DNA from 3 places in the Nonomuraea sp. NPDC023979 genome. Region 3 is predicted to be linked to each of the others. Evidence: riboswitches for the same ligand, from Rfam matches in the RefSeq annotation. Region 3 holds a riboswitch; each other region holds the start of a gene.
The links. A riboswitch is a leader RNA that binds a small molecule or an ion and turns the genes downstream of it on or off. The one in region 3 is predicted to bind cyclic di-AMP.
Positions count from the first base shown of each region.

Region 1 (6,476 bases), on a different contig from region 3:
ACAGCCGATCCGCCAGCTCAGCGCCCTCCGGCACCTCGAACGGCACCCCGCGCTCCGCCAGCGTCCGCTTGGCCCGCACCACCCGCTGCGCCATCGTCGCCTCCGGCACCAGGAACGCCCGCGCGATCTCGTCCGTCGACAGCCCGCCCAGCACCCGCAACGTCAGCGCCACCCGCGCCTCCGTCGACAGCACCGGATGGCACGCCGTGAACACCAGCCGCAGCAGGTCGTCCTCGATCTCCTCGACGCCCGGCAGCTCCGTCTCGTCGTCCAGCTCCCGGCCCAGCTCGACCAGCTTGCGCTCGAACCGCTCCCGCCGCCGGATCATGTCCACCGCCCGGCGCTTGCCCACGGTCATCAGCCAGGCGCCCGGATTGCGCGGCACCCCCTCCCGCGGCCACTGCTCCAGCGCCGCCACCAGCGCGTCCTGCGCCAGCTCCTCCGCCAGGCCGACGTCACGCACCATCCCGGCCAGCCCGGCGATCACCCGGGCCGCCTCGATCCGCCACACCGCCTCAATGGCCCGATGAGTCTCCGACGCCGTCACCCGCCCATGACAACAGCCCCACCCGCTTACTCGCAACCCAAGCGCTCTCTCGTGGGACGCACCCCTTCCACCACACGGCCCCTGCCGCTCCGTGGGGGCACGCCTCCCTGAGGCGGCGGCTTCCCACGAGGCGGCGGCTGCGCCGCACCACGCGGCCCGCAACCCACCAGCACCGCCCAGCCCAGCAGCCGGGTCGGACCGTCCGGGGTACGGGCGGCCGGTGGGGCCGCGCCCCCGGGAGCCGGGCACCGGAGGGGCTGGGTCCGGCCTGCCGGTGGGGCCGGGCTGTCCGGGGCGCGCGCCGCCGGTGGGGCCGCGCCCCTGGGGGGCCCGACCGGGATCGCCGGTGGGGTGGGGCCGCCCCGGCGGAGGCCGCCAGAGGGCCGGATTGCCCGAGGCGCCCCTTCCGGGGTTGCCGCCATCCTGGGGCTTTCCGCCTGCCCCGGCGGGGGGTGGCCTCCCCGGGAGGGGCCGCCGCAGCGGGGTCGCCTCCCGCGGGGGCGTCGCTCTCGGACGGTCAGGGCTCAGGTGGGGAGTCGAGAGCGGCGCGGATGACGGCGTGGCGTTGGGCGGTTTCGGGGGTCAGGGAGGTCTCGGGCATGTCCGAGGGGTCGAAGACCTGCCAGACGTCCAGGCCGACGCCGTCGTGGCCGGGCGGGACGGGGACGCGCAGGGCCCATTCGAGCGCCTCCTCCCGCGACTTGACCTGGATGAGCCAGAAGCCGGCGATGAGCTCCTTGGCCTCGGCGAACGGCCCGTCGATGACGCGGGCCTTGCCGCCGCTGTAGGCGATGCGGGCGCCGCGCGAGCTGGGGTGGAGCCCTTCGGCGGCGAGCAGGACGCCCGCTTTCACGAGCGACTCGTTGAAGGCCGTCATGTTGTCGACGAGCTCCTGGCTCGGCAGGGCGCCGGCCTCGGTCTCCTCGCTGGCCTTGCCGACGATCAGGAATTTCACGGTGCGTTCTCCTCGTCCAGGCGGTGAAGCGGGCTCCCGGCGAGCCTGCCACACCTGTGCGTCGTCCCGGAGGGGGCCGGATCGACACGGGGAGGGGAGAAAACGCGGAAGCGCGCGCCCGGGGGAGGGGCGCGCGCTTCGCCAGGGGGAGGGTCAGGCGGCGTACGAGGGGTAGCCGTAGCCGACGACCTGGGACTTGGGCCGGACGCGCTCCTCGACCTTGCCGTTGCCGGTGTTGCCCTCGATCGTGGAGATCGTGCCGTCGCCGTTGTCCTTGACGACGAAGCCGACGTGCTGGATGGCGCTGATGCTCTTGCTGCCGTTCCAGGCGAAGAAGACGACGGCGCCGGGCTTGGCCTCGGTGCCCCAGCGGTCGTTGGCGGCGAACCACTTGGCGTGGGTGACGGTGTAGGCGTCCCAGCCGACCTGCGGGCGGGCGCCGGTCTGCTCGCCGACCCAGGAGACGAACATGGAGCACCAGGGGGCGTTGAGGTAGGCGCTGGGGTTGCCGCCGTCGCGGGCGACGGTCTCGAGGGCGCGCTTGGAGCTGGCGTACCACTCCTGGAACTTGGTGCCGCCGCCGTAGGCGTTCTCGGAGGTGCCGACCTGGGCCTTGGCCAGGGCCAGGACCTGGGAGGCGGTGACGTTGACCTGGTTGGCGCCGGCCCTGGTCTGCGTGGACTCGGACATGGTCTGGGTCTCGACCTGGTGGCCGGGCTCGGCGGCCTGGGCGGGGAGTGCGGTGGTCATCCCGGCGCCGAGTCCGGCGGCCAGGACGGTTGCGCCGAGGGTGGCGCGGAGGGAGGCGCCGGCGCGGGGGTGAAGCTTCTTCGGGGCACGGGTAAGACGGTGCTTCGCCATCGAGGGGATTACTCCTTGCTTCCATGCCGCTTACCGGGTTAGCTGACGGGTTCGGGCGTGGAAGCTGCCCTACGGCACACAAGGTGCCGATTCACCCCAAAGGACATGGGTCCCCGGCTCCGCGCAAGGCGGATTCAGCGGTCACAGGACGATCCTGTGAGTGTTGTGCGATGGTTGGCAACGACCGGACAAACCGGACGTAAGCCGCGAATGCGCCATAAGGTAATACATCCGCCAAGGCATTACAAGTCGATAAAGTTGCAGCTAGGCGAGTTGCCCGCGCGCGTCGGCCAGGAGCCCCATCATGGCAAGGGATTCGTCAAGAGGCATGATCGCGCTCTCGGTCCGGTTCTCGGCCAGCGCGTCCCGCACCTCGCGCAGCTCCCCGGCGTAGCCGTTGTCGGCCGGGTCGAGCTCGTGCTCCTCGGTCTCCATCGACGGCCCGCTGAGCACCACCCGCCGGGGCGCCCAGAACGGCGCGTCCAGGTCGGCGCGCATCCCGGTGCCCACGATGCTGGCCGAATTGGGGAAGTGCGCGAGCAGCGAGGTGTCGACCAGCGCCCGCCGGCCGCCCGGGTAGACGAGCACCCCGCCCGCCTCCGCGTCGACCCCGTTGGGCGCCAGCGCGCCCGTCAGGTGCATGGACTCGGGCATGCCGAGGAACAGCTGGGCCAGCCCCAGGGGATAGATGCCCAGGTCGAGCAGCGCGCCCCCGCCCAGCTCGGGCGCCCACAGCCGGTGCGCGGGATCGTACGGCAGCGCGAACCCGAACGAGGCCCGCACCGAGCGGATCTCCCCGAAGCGCGGGTCGTCCTTGAGCATGCGCACCAGCGGGTTGAACCGCATCCACATGGCCTCCATCAGGAAGACCCCGGCCTCGCGGGCCAGGCGGACCATGCGCTCGGCGTCGGCCAGGCTCGCCGCCAGCGGCTTCTCGCACAGCACCGCCTTGCCCGCCGCGATCGCGGCCTCGGCCACCTCCAGGTGCTGGGCGTGCGGGGTCGCCACGTAGACGGCGTCGACGGCCGGGTCGGCGCACAGCTCGGCGTAGGAGCCGTGGGCGGACTCGGCGCCCAGCGTCGCCGCCAGCGCCTTGGCCCGGCCCAGGTCGCGGGAGCCGACGGCGGCCACCCGCATGCCCGGCTCCGCCGCGATGACCGCCCCCACGGTCCTGGCGATGCCGCCCGTCGCCGCGATGCCCCACGCTAGATCTCGCACGCGGAAGATCGTACTGATTCATCCGCGGACGCGAAACCTGACCGGTTTCACCTCACGGGAACACGTCCGGGTCCGGGCCCAGCCGGCGGCCCGCGTTCAGGGCGCCGATGGCGGCCATGTCCTCCCGGTCGAGCGTGAAGTCGAAGACCGCGATGTTCTCCTTGATCCGCGCCGGCGTGACGGACTTGGGGATGACGATGTTGCCGAGCTGGATGTGCCAGCGCAGCACGATCTGCGCGGGCGTGCGGCCGTGCTTGTCGGCCAGCACCGCCAGCGCGGGCTCCGACAGCAGCCCCTTGCCCTGCCCGAGCGGGCTCCAGGCCTGCGTGAGGATGCCGTTCTTGTCGTGGAACTCGCGCAGCTCGCGCTGCTGGAAGTACGGGTGCAGCTCGATCTGGTTGATGCACGGCGGCACGTCGGCCTCGTCGAGCAGCCGCTCCAGCGTCTCGACGGTGAAGTTGGACACGCCGATGGCCTTGGCACGGCCGTCCCGGTAGACCTTCTCCAGCGCGCGCCACGCCTGGACGTACTTGTCCTGCCGCTGCGCCGGCCAGTGGATCAGGTAGAGGTCGACGTAGTCGAGGCCGAGCCTGCCCAGGCTCTCCTCGAAGGCCTGCTCGGCGCGGTCGTGGTCGTTGTTCCACAGCTTCGTGGTGACGAACAGCTTCTCCCGCGGGATGCCGGAGGCGCGCACCGCCCGCCCGACGCCGGCCTCGTTGCGGTAGAGCTTGGCGGTGTCGATGTGGCGGTAGCCGCATGCGAGCGCGGTCGTGACCGCCTGCTCCGCCTCGTCGTCGGGCACCTGCCAGACGCCGAGCCCCAGCTGCGGGATCTCCACGCCGTCTCTGTATAGCCGTAGCGAGTTCATACCCTCCATTGTTCACGTGCCGTTCCGAGCGGCTTAAGCCGCCCGGGCTAGCTTGAAGCGGTCGTGAACGGGCCATCACCTGGCTGGGAGAACATCAGTGGTCAAACGGGCGTCGGCCTGGGTGGAGTCGCCGCTCCAGATGCTGTGCGCCGTCGAGGCCCACCATGCCGGGCTGCTGGGGCCGTCGGCCGAGGTCGTGCCGCGCGCGGGGCTGCGCGCGCTGCGGGTGACGCGGCGCGAGCTGCGCCGCCTGCCGCTGCCCGACGGCCTGGAGCTGGCCGAGCCGCGCGAGCGCATGCCGCGCCGGCCGTCGGCCGTCGGTGACGCGTTCTCGGGCAAGGTGCAGCTGCGCTGGCTGACGGCCCATCCGGGCCGCGTCGTCGTGGTCGACGACGGGCTGGCCACGATCCGGCTGCTGGAGCTGCTGGCGGCGGGCCCGTACCGGCCCCTGCTGCGGGCGCGCGCCCACCCCGGGCTGCTGCGCACGGCGCTCGGGCTGGCCGCGGCCCTCAGGCTGCGCGCCGGCCGGGTGACGGTGTTCACCGCGCTGCCGGTCTCCCGCGAGCTGGACAAGGCGGTCACCGAGGCGGGCGTCGACCTGGTGCGCCACGACTTCGCCTGGCTGCGCGGCCAGCCGCCGAGCGACCCCGGCCCGGCGGAGCGCACCGTGGTGCTCGGCACCTCGCTGGTGCGCAACGGGCTGGTGCGCCGCGACCGCTACCTGACCTGGCTGACCGAGCTGGCCGCGCGCGAGCCGCTCGCCTACTACCCGCACCGCCGCGAGGACCCGGTGGACGTGGCGCTGATCCGAGAGCGTCCCGGCATCACCGTGCACGAGGCCGGGCTGCCCGCCGAGCTGCGGCTGCGCGGCCTCGACCCGGGGCAGCGGGTGCTCAGCCTGCCGTCCACCGCGATCTCCTCGCTGCGCGTGCTGCTGAGCCCGCGCGGGGTGGCGGTGGAGCCCGTCGAGGTGCCCGACGACTGGTGGACCAGCAGAGCGGCCCCCGCTCTGCGCTCGCATCTGACGGAAGTGACAGGAGTGACCGGGTGAGGGTGCTGGCGATAGCCGACTCCGACTCGTATCTGAAATGGGCGGCCTGCCTGCTCGGCGACCTGCCGGCGGGCTGCGCGAGCGAGCTCGTCGTGGTGCGCACGCCGATCGCGCCGTCCGCCGACCAGATCGCCGCGGCGGTGGGCGAGCTGCCCGCGCCGCCGGTGCTGACGGCCAGGGCGGTGCGCCGGCTGGCGGAACGGTCCAGGCCGGACGCGATCCTCGTGGCGTGCACCGGGCCGGTGGTGGACGTGCTCGTCTCGGGCGTGCTCGACGGGCTGCGGCCCCGGCCGGTGTTCGTCACCGGGCTGCCGGGCATCTCGGTGCCGGCCACGGACAAGGCGTGGATCTACCGCAGCGGCTGCGACCTGTTCGTGGTGCACAGCGAGCGGGAGGTGGCCGAGTTCGCCGCCGTGGCCGCCCGGCTGAGCGGGGGAGGGGCGGTCGGGCTGGCCAGGCTGCCGTTCCTGCGCCCGGCCCCCGGGCGCGGCGGCGGCGACCGGGTGGTGTTCGCCACCCAGGCCAAGGTGCCGCGCGCCCGCGAGGAGCGCGAGCGGGTGCTGCGCGGGCTGGCCGAGCTGGCCGCGGCGCGGCCCGACCTGGACGTGGTGGTGAAGCTGCGCGCCCTGGAGGACGAGCAGCAGACGCACCGCGAGCGCCACCACTACCAGCGGCTCTGGCGGGAGCTCGGCGAGCCGGGCCGGCTGCGGTTCGAGGCGGGCTCGATGCGCGAGCACCTGGCGCACGCGGCCGGGTTCGTCACCGTCAGCTCGACGGCCGCGCTGGAGGCGATCGCGCAGGACGTGCCGCTCATCGTGCTCAGCGACTTCGGCGTGAACGCCGAGATGATCAACCTGGTGTTCGAGGGCAGCGGCCTGCTCGGCACCCTGGACGACCTGGCGCGCGGCGACTTCCGGCGGGCCGAGCCGCGCTGGACCGCCGCCAACTACTTCCACCCGGCCGGGCGCGACGACTG
Region 1 is NZ_JBEZZG010000024.1:92,534-99,009, forward strand. Features, by position in the region: gene AB0G11_RS33195 (RNA polymerase sigma factor) at 1-547, opposite strand, end outside; gene AB0G11_RS33200 (YciI family protein) at 1,065-1,502, opposite strand; gene AB0G11_RS33205 (CHAP domain-containing protein) at 1,656-2,363, opposite strand; cyclic di-AMP (ydaO/yuaA leader) riboswitch at 2,376-2,513, opposite strand; gene AB0G11_RS33210 (Gfo/Idh/MocA family oxidoreductase) at 2,628-3,581, opposite strand; gene AB0G11_RS33215 (aldo/keto reductase) at 3,634-4,449, opposite strand; gene AB0G11_RS33220 (hypothetical protein) at 4,547-5,500, shown strand; gene AB0G11_RS33225 (DUF6716 putative glycosyltransferase) at 5,497-6,476, shown strand, end outside.
Region 1: it holds a riboswitch for cyclic di-AMP, as region 3 does, so the genes downstream of both, AB0G11_RS33205 (CHAP domain-containing protein) here and AB0G11_RS39610 (CHAP domain-containing protein) in region 3, are expected to answer to the same signal.

Region 2 (6,476 bases), on a different contig from region 3:
GGCCGCCGGCAGCGCGGGGGAGTCGGAGCTGCGGCGGTTGCGTGAGCGCCTGGCCGATGTGGAGAAGCAGCTCGAAGCCTCGCGCCGGGCCGCGCGTGAGGGCCGCAGCGTCGAGGACGCGCGCATCCGGGTGCTGCTCGACGCGCTGCAGGACGCCTCGGCGGGGCTGCGCAGGGAGCTGGCGCTGCCCACCATGATCAGCCGGCCGGCCGACTCGGTCGCGGCGCTCACCGGTGAGCGGCCGGGTGTGCGCGGCGTGCCCGCCCGCGCGCTGGCCGACGACGACCCGCAGCTGCTCGATCAGCTTCTGGCGCTGCCGCAGGTGCATCTGATCATCGACGGCTACAACGTGACCAAGTCCGGCTACGGCACGCTCACGCTCGCCGACCAGCGCGCCCGCCTGATGACCGGGCTCGGCGGGCTGGTCGCGCAGACGCGCGTCGAGGTGACCGTGGTGTTCGACGGCGCCGAGCTCAACTCTCCGGTGCAGGTGGTGGCGCCGCGCGGGGTGCGGGTGCTGTTCAGCGCGCCGGGTGAGATCGCCGACGACCTGATCCGCCAGCTCGTCCGGGCCGAGCCGCCCGGCCGGGCGATCGCCGTGGTGTCCTCCGACCGCGAGGTGGCCGAGTCCGTCAGGCGGATGGGCGCCAGGCCCGTTCCGTCCGCGCTGCTGCTGAGGCGGCTCGGTCGCGCATAGATGACGAATATGGCGTTTAGGTGAGGATTACTCGCCACTTCTGTACTATTTCGCCCCGAGGATGATCCCCTGGGAGGCGACGCTGTGAGGTTGGGCCGGGTGCCGCTGGCCGCGGGTCTGGTGTTCGGACTGGTGATGACCCCCGTCGGAGGGGTGCTGGCCGATCCCAAGCCGACTCTCGCGCAGGCGAGAGCGAAGCTCGACAAGCTCAACGACAAGGCCGACAAGGTCGTGGACCGCTACAACACGGCCACCGAGAAGTACAAAGAGGCCAAGGCGCGCTACAGCCGGCTGAACGACACGTACAAGCGCAAGCTGGCGACCGTCGCGGATCTGCGCGGCGAGGTCGTCAACATGGCCGTCGAGACGTACAAGCTGGGGGGCGACTTCTCGACCCTGCCCACCATGATGACCAGCGACGATCCGGCCGATCTGCTGTACGGGATGGCGTTACGCGGGCAGCTCGCGCAGGAGCGCACCCAGAAGCTCGCCGCCTTCGACCGGGCGAACCGGGGGCTGAAGACCGACCGTGACCGCGCCGAGGAGGCGCTGGCCGCGGCCGACAAGGAGCGGGACGCGGTCAAGAAGGACCGGGCGGAGATCCTGGACCTCATCAAGGACCAGAAGAAGCTCCTCGACCGGCTGGGCGCGTACAAGGCGGGCAATCCCAACAGCACCGGCCTCAAGTACACGGGTCCCGCCTCGGGCAACGCCGCGGCCGTGCTGCGCTTCGCGTACGCGCAGGTCGGCAAGCCGTACGTGTTCGGCGGCACCGGGCCGGGCGGCTACGACTGCTCGGGGCTCACGCAGGCCGCCTGGCGGGCCGGTGGCGTTTCGCTGCCGCGCACGACCTGGCAGCAGTGGTCGTGGGGCGCCAGCCGCAAGGTGTCGCTCAACGCGCTGGAGCCCGGCGACCTGATCTTCAGCGAGGGCCTCGGGCACGTGAGCATCTATGCGGGCGGCGGCAAGATCGTGCATGCGCCGCAGACGGGTGACGTGGTGAAGGTGGTCACACTCTCGTCGTACGGGCGCCGTCTCGTGGGCGCCGTACGCCCCTGACAAGACGGGGTCGGCCCAAGTGTGAGGAGGGTCACACTTGGGTAACGAAACCCGCTGCTCCGGCGGGGGATGAGGACCTGACTCCCGGCGTGTCTGATCTTTACTCGCTTACTCAGGCTTTGCCATTACGTGACTTTTCGGCGTAACTTCTGGCGTCGCGGCGTTCCAGCCAGGACGCCCGCCGGTCACCATCGGGTCCCCCGATGTTCGACAGAGAGAATCATCCGCCGGTCACCGCGGCCAGCGCCCCCGAGGCGCGAAGACGCGGCGGTGGCCTGCCGAGTCCGTGCAGCCAGGAGGCACGGAGCCGGGGACCCAACGATCCCGTACGCGGTGATCAGGGGTGAATCGGCGCGTTCAGCGCCGTAGGGCGACTTCCAGGCCCGAATCCGTCAGCTAACCCGGTAGGCGTTCGTGGAAGCCCCTAGGAGCAATCCTGTCTACCCTCTCGCACAACCCCCGTCTGTCCCGTCTCGCCCTGAGTGGCGTAGCGCTGATCACCGTGACGGCCGGAGGTCTGGTCGTCCACGCCCCGGCGGCGCAGGCGGCGACGACGAATGAGTTCGCCACCACTGCGGTGACCAAGACGGAGAAGTCCGTCAAGTCGTCGAAGGTGGCCAAGGTCGCTCGGCAGAAGGCCAAGGCCCGCAAGGCCGTGGCCGTGGCCAAGAAGCAGATCGGCGACCCGTACCGTTACGGCGCCACCGGCCCCGGGTCGTTCGACTGCTCGGGCCTCGTCCAGTACGCCTGGAAGAAGGCCGGGGTGAAGATCCCGCGCGTGACGAACAGCCAGTTCGCGCGCATCAGGAAGAAGGTCTCCTACAAGCACCTGCAGCCGGGTGACCTGATGTTCTTCCGCGGGCTCGGGCACGTGGGCATGTACGTCGGCGACGGCAAGATGGTCCACTCGCCGAGAACGGGCCAGCGCGTGCGTGTCGAGAAGCTTCGCGGCTGGCGCAAGGCGTCGTTCGCGGGCGCGGTGCGTCCCGGTCTGTGACCTGCGCCGAAGGCCCCGTCCCCGACCCGGGACGGGGCCTTCGGCCTTCCCGGGCGACGCTCAGGATCGGCGGCTACGATCGGGCAGCGTGTCCGACAGGGGGTCCGGCAGCGGGCCTGGAAATGGGCCCGGCAGCACGTCCGGCAAGGGGCTCGGCGGCGCGCCCGGCGGCGCGCCCGGCAGAGCGCCCGGCAGCACGTCCGGGAGGGTGTCCGAGTGGATGCGCCGGCGGGTCGTGCCGGTGGTGCTGCTGGTTGTCGCGGCGTTCCTGGCCGGTGGGTCCGGCCCGGTCCCGGGGCCGGGAGGCGCCGCCATCGAGGCGGGGGTGCTCGCCGGCGTGCGGGCGCGCTGGGGCGACGGGCTCGACGTCGTACGCGGTGAGCGGTCGCTCGTCGCCGGGCAGGACGCGCCCCCCGGGCTGCTGGCGGACCTGGCGCGCCGGGCCGACACCGCGGGACGGCGGGTCGGGGGAGTGCTGGGCGGCGACGTCCGGGCCGTGGTCCTGGTGCCCGCCTCGGCGCGGGAGGCCGCCGCGCTGGCCGGCGTCGCGTCGGTCGACGGGCTGGCGGCGGTGGCCGACCGGGGACGCGTGATCGTGGTGCCCGAGCACTTCGCCCGGCTCACCCCGGTCGGGCGTGACGTCGTGCTGGCGCACGAGCTGACCCACGTGGCCGCCGGGACCGACGGGCTGCCCGTCTGGCTGTACGAGGGCTTCGCCGACTACGTGGCCTACCGGGACGCCGGGCTGCCCGTCGAGGTGGCCGCCGCCGAGTTGGCCGCCGAGGTGCGGGCCGGGCGGACGCCGTCCGATCTGCCGGACGGGGCCGACTTCGTCCCCGGGGCCGACGCGGGCCGGCTCGCCCGCGCGTACCAGGAAGCCTGGCTGGTGTGTCGCTTCGTCGCCGCGCGCTGGGGTGAGAAGAGCCTGGTGAGGCTCTACCGTGATGCCCAGACGTACGGCGCCGGCCGGGCGCTGGCCTCGCTGGGGCTCTCGGCGGGCACGCTGACCCGGCTGTGGCGCGCGTACGTCCGGGACCGACTGGCGTGAGGGGACGCGACATGGACGACCGGCAGGAACGGCGCGAGACGACCGAACAGGACGTCGGCCCGCCCGCCACCCGCGCCCTCCAGAGGGCGGACGTCGCCGAGCCGTCGCCCGAGACGGGGGACGAGGACGTGGCCGGGGACGGGGACGGGCACGTGACAGGCGACGGGGGCGGGCGTGAGGCGAGGCTGCGGCGGGAGGCCGGGGCCGGGCTGGCCGTGCTGGGGGCGGTGATCGCCGGGGTGGTGGCGTTCACGACGCCGTGGACGGCGCTGCCCGCCGGGGCGCCCGAGGTGATGCCCGACCCGGCGCGTGACTTCGGCGCCGCCGAGATCGCCCGCTCGCAGGCGTTCGACGCGGCCACCAGCGTGCCGAGCTACCTGTCGCTGGGCGTCACGCTGGTGTTCGCCGGGCTGCTCGTGGCCACGCCGCTCGGCGCGAGGCTGCTGGGATGGCTGCGGGGCCCGTGGTGGGCGCGGGTGCTGCTGGGCGTCCTCGTGCTCACGGTGATCGAGGAGGCCGTACGGTGGCCGCTCGGCATGTGGTTCGAGGGCACGCTGCGCGACTTCGGGCTGTCCACGCAGGACTGGGCGGCCTGGACGGGCGACCGGCTCAAGAGCGTCGGCATCAACGCGGCCCTGCTGGCCGTCATGGTGCTGGCCGTGGTGGCGCTGGCGCGGCGGGTCCGGCGCTGGTGGATCCCGGCCGCCGCCGGGGCGTTCGCGCTGACCGTGGGGGCGTCGTTCGTCTACCCGGTGGTGTTCGAGCCGGTGTTCAACGACTTCCACGCCATGCCGGACTCGCCGCTGCGCGCCAACCTGATGGCGATGGCCGAGCGTGACGGGGTGCCGGTGGAGGACGTGCTGGTGGCCGACGCCTCGCGCCGGACGACCGCGCTGAACGCCTACGTCTCGGGGTTCGGCGCGACCCGCCGGATCGTCGTCTACGACACGCTGCTCAAGGCGCCGCCGCGTGAGGTGGAGCTGGTGGTGGCGCACGAGCTCGGCCACGCGAAGAACCGCGACGTCCTGCACGGCACGCTCGTCGGGGCGCTCGGCGCGGCGCTGGGGGCGGTCCTGCTGTTCCTGGTGTTCGGAGCGGCACGGCGGCGTACGGGCGGCGCGCCGATCACCGATCCCCGGGCGGTGGGCGTGGTGCTGGGGCTGATGACGCTGGCGACGTTCCTGTCCGGCCCGGCGCAGAACGTGATCAGCCGCCACATCGAGGCCAGGGCCGACGCGCACGCCCTGGACCTGACGGGCGACCCGGCCACGTTCGTCGCGATGCAGAAACGCCTGGCAACAGCCAATATTTCCGACTTGTCGCCAGATGCGGTGGAATATGTGCTCTATGCCTCCCATCCCACGGCTGCCCAGCGGATCGCCATGGCCCGCTCCTGGGCCGAGCTGAACGGCCGCCCCCAGCCGTGAGCGCACCTCGCCGGGTGGTCGTCGTCACCAACGACTTCCCGCCGCGCCCCGGCGGCATCCAGTCGTTCGTGCACGGCCTGGCCCTGCGCACCCCCGGCGTGGCCGTCTACGCCCCGGCCTGGCCCGGCTGCGCCGAGTTCGACCGGCGGCAGCCGTACCGGGTCGTCCGGCACCCGGGCCGGCTGATGCTGCCGACGCCCGCCGTCGCCCGGCGGGCTGCGCGGCTGGTGGCCGAGCACGGCGCCGACACCGTCGTGTTCGGCGCGGCGGCGCCGCTCGGCCTGCTCGCGCCGCGCCTGCGCGCGGCTGGCGCGCGGCGGATCGTCATGCTCACGCACGGCCACGAGGCGTCCTGGGCGGGCGCGCCGGGGTTCCGCTCGGTGCTGCGCCGCATCGCCGGCCACGCCGACGTGGTCACCTACCTCGGCCCCTACACCCGCGCCCGGCTGGCGCCGGTCGTCCCCGAGGACAAGCTGGTACGGCTGGCCCCCGGCGTGGACGTGACGCAGTTCCGGCCCGACGTGGAGCCCCGGCGGCCCGGCGGCGGGCCGGTGGTGGTGTGCGTGTCCCGGCTGGTGCCGCGCAAAGGGCAGGACCAGCTCATCAGAGCCTGGCCGAGGGTCCTGCGCGAGGTGCCGGGCGCGGTGCTGCTGCTGGTCGGCGGCGGCCCGCACCGGCGCAGGCTGGAGCGGCTGGCCGCGGGCAGCCCGTCGATCGTGTTCACCGGCAGCGTCCCGGCCGCCGACCTGCCCGGCTACTACGCGGCCGGCGACGTGTTCGCGATGCCGTGCCGTACCCGGTGGGGCGGGGTCGACGTGGAAGGGCTCGGGATCGTGTTCCTGGAGGCGTCGGCGACGGGGCTGCCGGTGGTGGCGGGCGCGTCCGGAGGCGCGCCCGAGGCGGTGCGGCACGGCGAGACCGGCCTGGTCGTCGACGGCCGCGACACCGGGGAGGTGGCCGCGGCCCTGATCGAGCTGCTGAGCGCGCCCGAGCGGGCGCGGAAGCTGGGCGAGGCCGGCCGCGACTGGATCGCCGCCGAATGGTCGTGGGACCGGGTCGCCGACCGCTTCCGCGCCCTGCTGTGATCCTCCCTGCCTGATCACCCCTTCGTGGACCCGAGCGTGAGCCCGGCGACGAACTGCTTGTGCAGGAGCTGGAAGACGATCAGCGTCGGCAGCGCGACCAGCACCGACCCGGCCGCCAGCAGGTTGTAGTCGGTGAAGAACTGGCCGCGCAGGTTGTTCAGCG
Region 2 is NZ_JBEZZG010000007.1:181,930-188,405, forward strand. Features, by position in the region: gene AB0G11_RS16050 (NYN domain-containing protein) at 1-697, shown strand, start outside; gene AB0G11_RS16055 (NlpC/P60 family protein) at 782-1,756, shown strand; cyclic di-AMP (ydaO/yuaA leader) riboswitch at 2,023-2,182, shown strand; gene AB0G11_RS16060 (C40 family peptidase) at 2,259-2,753, shown strand; gene AB0G11_RS16065 (hypothetical protein) at 2,842-3,801, shown strand; gene AB0G11_RS16070 (M48 family metallopeptidase) at 3,813-5,228, shown strand; gene AB0G11_RS16075 (glycosyltransferase family 4 protein) at 5,225-6,313, shown strand; gene AB0G11_RS16080 (carbohydrate ABC transporter permease) at 6,328-6,476, opposite strand, start outside.
Region 2: it holds a riboswitch for cyclic di-AMP, as region 3 does, so the genes downstream of both, AB0G11_RS16060 (C40 family peptidase) here and AB0G11_RS39610 (CHAP domain-containing protein) in region 3, are expected to answer to the same signal.

Region 3 (6,476 bases):
AGTGGCGCTCGCTGGTGGCGTTGATCGGCCACGACCGGCTCAAGGAGAACCTGGGCCTGGTCGCCAACCGCATCGCCGACTCCGAGATCCCGCGCGAGCTGCGGCTGGCCGTCCAGGAGTCGCTGCTCGGCCTGCTGTCGGAGCAGTCGTCGCTGTCGCACCCCCGGATCGGCGACCTGTGGCGCAACATCTGCGAGAACTGCGACCTCGGCGTCTCCACCCTGCTGGCGCTGGCCTCGTCCGCGCTGCCGGGCAGGCGGGCGAAGTTGCGCCGGATGCTGGGCGAGCGGGTGGTGCGGGTGACGGTCAAGCCGTTCATGGACCTGTCGACCATGATCGAGGAGCGGCTGACGCAGTGCTGCGTGCACGTGGGCACGCGGTCCGACCGTGACCAGTGCGCGCCGTTCTGCGCCGTGCAGGCGTGGCCGCAGCTCTCGGCCCAGCGGCTGTCAGCGGTGGCCGCCGAGCCGAGGGTACGGCTCCCGCTGGAGGTGATCACGTGAAGGCCGAGCCGTACGATCCGCTGAGGTTGTGCGTCTATGCCACGGTCGCGCTGCTGGCGTGGCTGTTCGGGCCGTGGGCGTTGCTGGCGTTCGCCGGGCTGGGGTTCGCGGGCTACTGGAAGGCGCGGCGGGCCGGGCTGACCCGGAGCAAGTGCCTGCTCCGGGACACCCGGCTGGTGCTGGCCTACCTGGGGCTGCTGGCGGCGCTCGCGGTGGCGGCGATCATCTTCTGGTGACGGCCGCCAGGTTCATCACGGTGACCTCGGGGCCCTTGCCCCAGTACATGATCGTGGTGGGCGAGGACGACGTTCCGCTGCCGTAACTGGCGGACCCGTCGGGCGACACCCGGTTCACGCCGGCGATCTTGCCGGTGGCCGGGTCGTAGACCGCGACGGGCGCGACGTACTCCTTGGCCGGATCGGCGTCACCTCTGACCGGCATGACCGAGGCGAACCGGTCGCCCAGGACCTCCCCGTGGAAGCCGAGCGACGGGAGCAGCGTGGCGTCGGAGCCGTCGAGGCCCTGCACCAGGAGCCCGCCGCCCTTGGCGTCGCCGTAGCACCACTCGGCGGCGCAGGTCAGCTTCGTGACGGAGCCGGAGGCCGGGAGCGGGGTCTTCTCGCCGGTCACCAGGTCGACCCTGCGGTCCTGGTTCTTCTGCCCGCGCTCGCCCGGCGCGTAGCCGACGGCGTACGGCCAGGAGTCCAGGTGGAGGCCGTCGGAGCCGGCGACCTTCTCGGGCTCGCCGCCGGACAGCGGAAGCCGGTGGACACCCCCGTCGCGTACGGACCAGACCAGGGCGTCCTCGGTGAGGCCGATCCGCTCCACGTTCGCCAGGTCGCCGGTGACCTCGCCGACCCGCTGGGCGGTGCCGCCCTCGCGGGGGATGATCCAGAAGTCGGCCCACTTGTCCCTGTCGTTGGGCGTGGTGCCGTACCAGGCGAAGTGCCGCTCTCCCACCTCGACGTCCTGGACGAAGTAGCCCTTGACGCCTTCGGGGGCGGGCATGTCGCCCACCACCCTGGTCGTGCGGGCAGTGGTGTCGTAGATCTCCAGGCGGCCGGCCTTCTCGAAGGAGGACTCGGCGGTCAGCAGCACCTCGGTGGGGGAAATTCCGGTCACCGGGCGATATTTCCAACCATCGGGGGCCGCCGCCGGCATCGTGAACACCGCCTCCGGCCACACCTCGGCCACCGGCTTCACCTCCGCCACCCTGGGGACGGCACTGGCCACCTCCCCAGGCGACACCGTGGTCACCGCGACCGCCGGCTCCACCGACACCCGAGGCTCCCCCCGCCACACCGCCATCGTCCCTCCGGCAACCAGCACCACCGAGGCGGCCGCCAGGGCCATGCCCGCCCACTGCCGGCGTCGCCGCGCCCGCCGCCGGGCCGCGACGGCCGCCGCCAGCCCGCCGGTCGGCGTGACGTGCCCGGCCCCGGCACGCAGGGTACGGACCAGGTCCTCTTCGCTTCTCATCGTGCCTCCTGCAGCATTCGCTTGATCCGGAGCTTGTCCAGGGCACGCGCCGCCTGGCTGCGCACGGTGCCGCGCGAGACGCCGAGGATCGCGGCGATCTCCGCGTCGGGCAGGTCCTCGTAGTAGCGCAGCACGAGGACCACTCGCATCCTGGGCGGCAGCCGTTGCAGGTCCGCCCACAGGTCCGCGTCCTCGTAACGGTCGAAGCGCCCCTTCTCCGGCACGACGGACACCAGTTCCTCCCGGTGCCTGCGCCGCCACGAGGTGATGTGCAGCCTGACCATGGTCGTGCGCACGTACCCCTCGGGGTCGTCCTTCTTGCGCACCCGTGACCAGGCGTCACCCAGCCTGGCCAGAGCCTCCTGGACGAGGTCCGCCGCGTCGTCCGCGTTGCCGGACAGCACGTAGCCGTACCGGAGGAGCGCATCGCCCCGGCTCCGGACGAACTCGTCGAACTCGGTTGTGTGGTCCACGTATCCAGGGATCCTCCAGCACGCCGTACCGTTGCACGAAACGCGAAAAGCGCGCGCCCCCGGAAGGGGACGCGCGCTTTCGAGGCGGTCTGATCAGGCGGCGTACGACGGGTAGCCGTAGCCGGCGACCTGCGAGGTGGGACGGACCCGCTCCTCGACCTTGCCGTTGCCGGTGTTGCCCTCGATCGTGGAGATCGTGCCGTCACCGTTGTCCTTGACGACGAAGCCGACGTGGTCGATGGAGCTGATGTCCTTGCTGCCGCTCCAGGAGAAGAAGACCACGGCGCCGGGCTTGGCCTCCTGGCCCCAGCGGTCGTTGGCGGCGAACCACTTGGCGTGGGTCACGGTGTAGGCGTCCCAGCCGACCTGCGGGCGGGCGCCGGTCTGCTCGCCGACCCAGGAGACGAACATCGAGCACCAGGCGGCGTTCAGGTAGTCCTGGCGGTTGCCGCCGTCACGCTGGACGGTCTCGGCGGCGCGCTGGGAGTTGGCGTACCACTGCTGGAACTTGGTGCCACCGCCGGCGGCGTTCTCGGAGGTGCCGACCTGGGCCTTGGCGACGGCCAGGACCTGCGAGGCGGAGACGTTGACCCTGGTGTTCTGGTTCGTGGCGGCCTGCTGGGCCTGGGCGGCCTGCGGCTGGGTGTTGGCGGTGGTCGCGGTGCTGGCGTCCGCCGACACGTGGGCGCCGAACGCGGTCGCGACGAGCGCGGCGCCGAGGACGGCCTTGGGCACGTTGATCTTGGGGGTGCGGATGGGGCGCATTAAGGGTAACTCCTCGCTTCCATACCGCTTACCGGGTTAGCTGACGGGTTCGGGCGTGGAAGCTGCCCTACGGCGATGTCGGTGCCGATTCACCCCGGTGGAACACATGGGTCCCCGGTTCCGCGTGTGAGCGGATTCAGCGGTCACAGGTCGGTCCCTGTGATGGACGGTGGGTCGTGACGCCCGAGAGTCGGTCGCGTCTTACCCGCGTACAGAAATGTCCAACACACCCCTGACCTGGGTAATTCCCTCGTAACGAAATTTCCACGAAACCGGCCGCGGGCGGGGGCCCGCGGCCCGGCTACTCCGCAGGAACGTAAAGGCTGAGCGTCTCGGCGATGCACGCCGGGCGCTTCTCGCCCTCGACCTCGACGGTCATCTTGAGGTTGGACAGGTAGCCCGCCGGCGTCCCCTTGACGTCGGTCAGCTCGGCCGTGGCCCGCACCCTGGCCCCGACCGGCACCGGGCGGGGGAAGCGCACCTTATTCAGGCCGTAGTTGACGCCCATCGCGATGCCCTCGACCCGCACCAGCTCGAACATGAACGCCGGCAGCAGCGACAGGCTCAGGTAGCCGTGCGCGATCGTGCCGCCGAACGGGCCCTCCTTGGCCCGCTCCACGTCGACGTGGATCCACTGGTGGTCGTCGGTGGCGTCGGCGAAGAGGTTGACCTGTTCCTGGGTGACGGTGCGCCACTCAGTGGGGCCGAACTTCTCGCCGACGGCAGCCTTGAGTTCCTGTACGTTCGCGAAGGTCCGCATGAGGCGGAACGCTATTGCGCCGGTGGGACCGCTGCCAAGTTCAGCACCCGGAACTTGTCCGGCTTGTCCCCCTTGGTGGCGCCCCAGTAGAAGACGGTGCTCGGTTCCGACGAGACGCCCGCCCCGTACCAGTTGCCCGGGTTGCCGAAGCTCACCATCGTGCCCGTCGCCAGGTCGTACACCGCATTGCCCGCCGCCAGGAACCGGTCCAGGATCGGGTAGCGCGCCACGCCCATGCCGATGCCGCGCGCGACCTCCCGGGGCGGCTGCGAGCCGTCGACGCGGCTGATGACCGTGCCGCGCTCCCCCCGGCCGTAACACCAGACCGGCCCGCAGCGCATGCCCTGCACGCCCGGCGGCGGCTGCACGGTGCGGCTGGAGCCGTCCTCCAGGTTCACCAGCCGGAGCTGGTTGCGGTCCAGGTCCCCCGGCAGGCCGGCCACGTCGGTGGCCCAGGGCCACTGGACGAGGTGCAGGCCGTCGCTGCCGGGGACGCGCTCGGGCTCGATCCCGCCGAGCGGGTGCCGCCACACGCCGCCGTCGACCTCCGACCAGACGACGTGGTCGCCGTCCAGGCCGATCGCGTCGAGGTCGGCGTCCTGGCCCACGCGGCTGGCCACCAGCCTGGCCTCGCCGCCGGCCAGCGGGACCGTCCAGATGTCGCGGATCTGCGCGCCGTCGCCCTGCTCGCCGTACGCGAACCAGGCGACGTTCGCGCCGTCCACGGTCACGCCCTGCACGATGTACTTCTTCAGCCGGTCGTCCTTCGGCACCTCGGCGACGAGCCTGGCCTTTCCGGTACGCGAGTCGTACACCTCGAACTTGCCGGCCTTCTCGAACGACGACTCGGCGCTGAGCAGGACCTCCGTGGGGCTGATGGCGGTGATGGGGCGGTAGCGCCAGCCGTCGGAGTTCCTGGCCGGCATGGTGAACACCGCCTCCGGCCACAGCTCCGCCGCCACCGCTTCCACCGGCTCGACGGGCACCGGGGCGATCGACGCCGTGGCCGTCGCCAGCGGCTGCGGGGTCTCCCGGACGGCGGTGCCCCTGAAGACCGCCGTGCCGGTGCCCGCGACCGCCACCACGGCCGCCGCGGCCAGCAGTTGCGCCCTTCTCCTGGCGCGCCGCCGCCTGCGCAGCCGGGCGACCCCCGCCAGCAGGTCCGGCTCCGGCGCGTCCGCGGCGCCCTGCCGCAGCGCTGTGACCAGCTCGTCCTCTGTCCTCACGCCCGTCCCCTTTCGAGCATCGCCGGCCTGACCCGGAGCGTGTTGAGCCCGCGGAACGCCTGGCTTCGCACCGTTCCTCGGGAGATGCCGAGGATGTCGGCGATCTCCTGATCGGACAGGTCCTCGTAGTAGCGCAGAACCAGCACGGCGCGTTGCCGCCGCGGCAGCGTGGCGAGCTCTCTCCAGAGCTCGCCGGTGGAGTGGATGTCGGTGTAGGAGCCCTCGGGCAGCTCGCCCGTCAGGCGCTCGCGCCGCACCTTGCGCCACCAGCTCACGTGCTGGCGGGCCATGATCGTACGGACGTACGACTCCGGATTGTCCTTGTTGCGCACCCGCCGCCAGGTGTCGCTCAACCGCAGCAGCGCCTCCTGCACCAGATCGGCGGCGTCCTCGGCGTTGCCGGTGAGCACGTAGCCGTATCGCAGGAGGGCCGGCCCGCGGGCCCGGACGAAATCCTCGAACTCCACACCACCATGACGCCCGGGGTGGGCTCGGCTGTTGCAAACTTCTTTACCCGAAATCATCGCGCACCTGTTCGAGTCCGCGCTACAGTCTTAGGTACTCGAATCGAACAAGGGTTCGGCCTGGTGAGAGGGGGTGTGTCCGGTGACGGTGCTCGCGCTCGCCCCTGCCCGGACACGCCGTAGCGCTTTCTTCCCAAATCTAAGACGGCCGCTATATCCGGCAATAGAGTCCGAGAGCGTGGACCCTGTGCGCAACCCCTACGCCCCCGGAGCCGGACAGCGTCCGCCGGAGCTCGCCGGGCGCGACCGTGAGCTGCAGCAGTTCGAGGTCGTGCTGGAGCGGGTGGCCCGCGGCCGTCCCGAGCGCAGCATGGTCGTCACCGGCCTGCGCGGCGTCGGCAAGACCGTGCTCCTCAACACCTTCAAGTCCATGGCGATGCAGCGGCTGTGGGGCACGGGCAAGATCGAGGCCCGGCCCGACCAGTCGATCCGCCGTCCCGTCGCCGCCGCCCTGCACATGGCGATCCGCGAGCTGGCTCCGCGCCACCGCGCGCCCGAGCGCATCGAGGAGTTCCTGGGCGTGCTCAAGGCGTTCGCGATGCGCGACCCGGCCGCCGCCAAGGGCACCTCGCACTGGTCGCCCGGCATCGAGGTGCCGGCCAGCCGGGGCCGGGCCGACTCCGGCGACCTGGAGATCGATCTGACCGAGCTGTTCGTCGACGCCGCCGGCGTGGCCACCGACCTGGGCGTCGGCATCGCCCTGTTCATCGACGAGATGCAGGACGTGCAGGCCGCCGACGTCTCGG
Region 3 is NZ_JBEZZG010000034.1:86,586-93,061, forward strand. Features, by position in the region: gene AB0G11_RS39590 (radical SAM protein) at 1-503, shown strand, start outside; gene AB0G11_RS39595 (hypothetical protein) at 500-739, shown strand; gene AB0G11_RS39600 (hypothetical protein) at 726-1,982, opposite strand; gene AB0G11_RS39605 (SigE family RNA polymerase sigma factor) at 1,979-2,455, opposite strand; gene AB0G11_RS39610 (CHAP domain-containing protein) at 2,549-3,220, opposite strand; cyclic di-AMP (ydaO/yuaA leader) riboswitch at 3,231-3,372, opposite strand; gene AB0G11_RS39615 (MaoC family dehydratase) at 3,522-3,980, opposite strand; gene AB0G11_RS39620 (hypothetical protein) at 3,992-5,206, opposite strand; gene AB0G11_RS39625 (SigE family RNA polymerase sigma factor) at 5,203-5,673, opposite strand; gene AB0G11_RS39630 (ATP-binding protein) at 5,909-6,476, shown strand, end outside.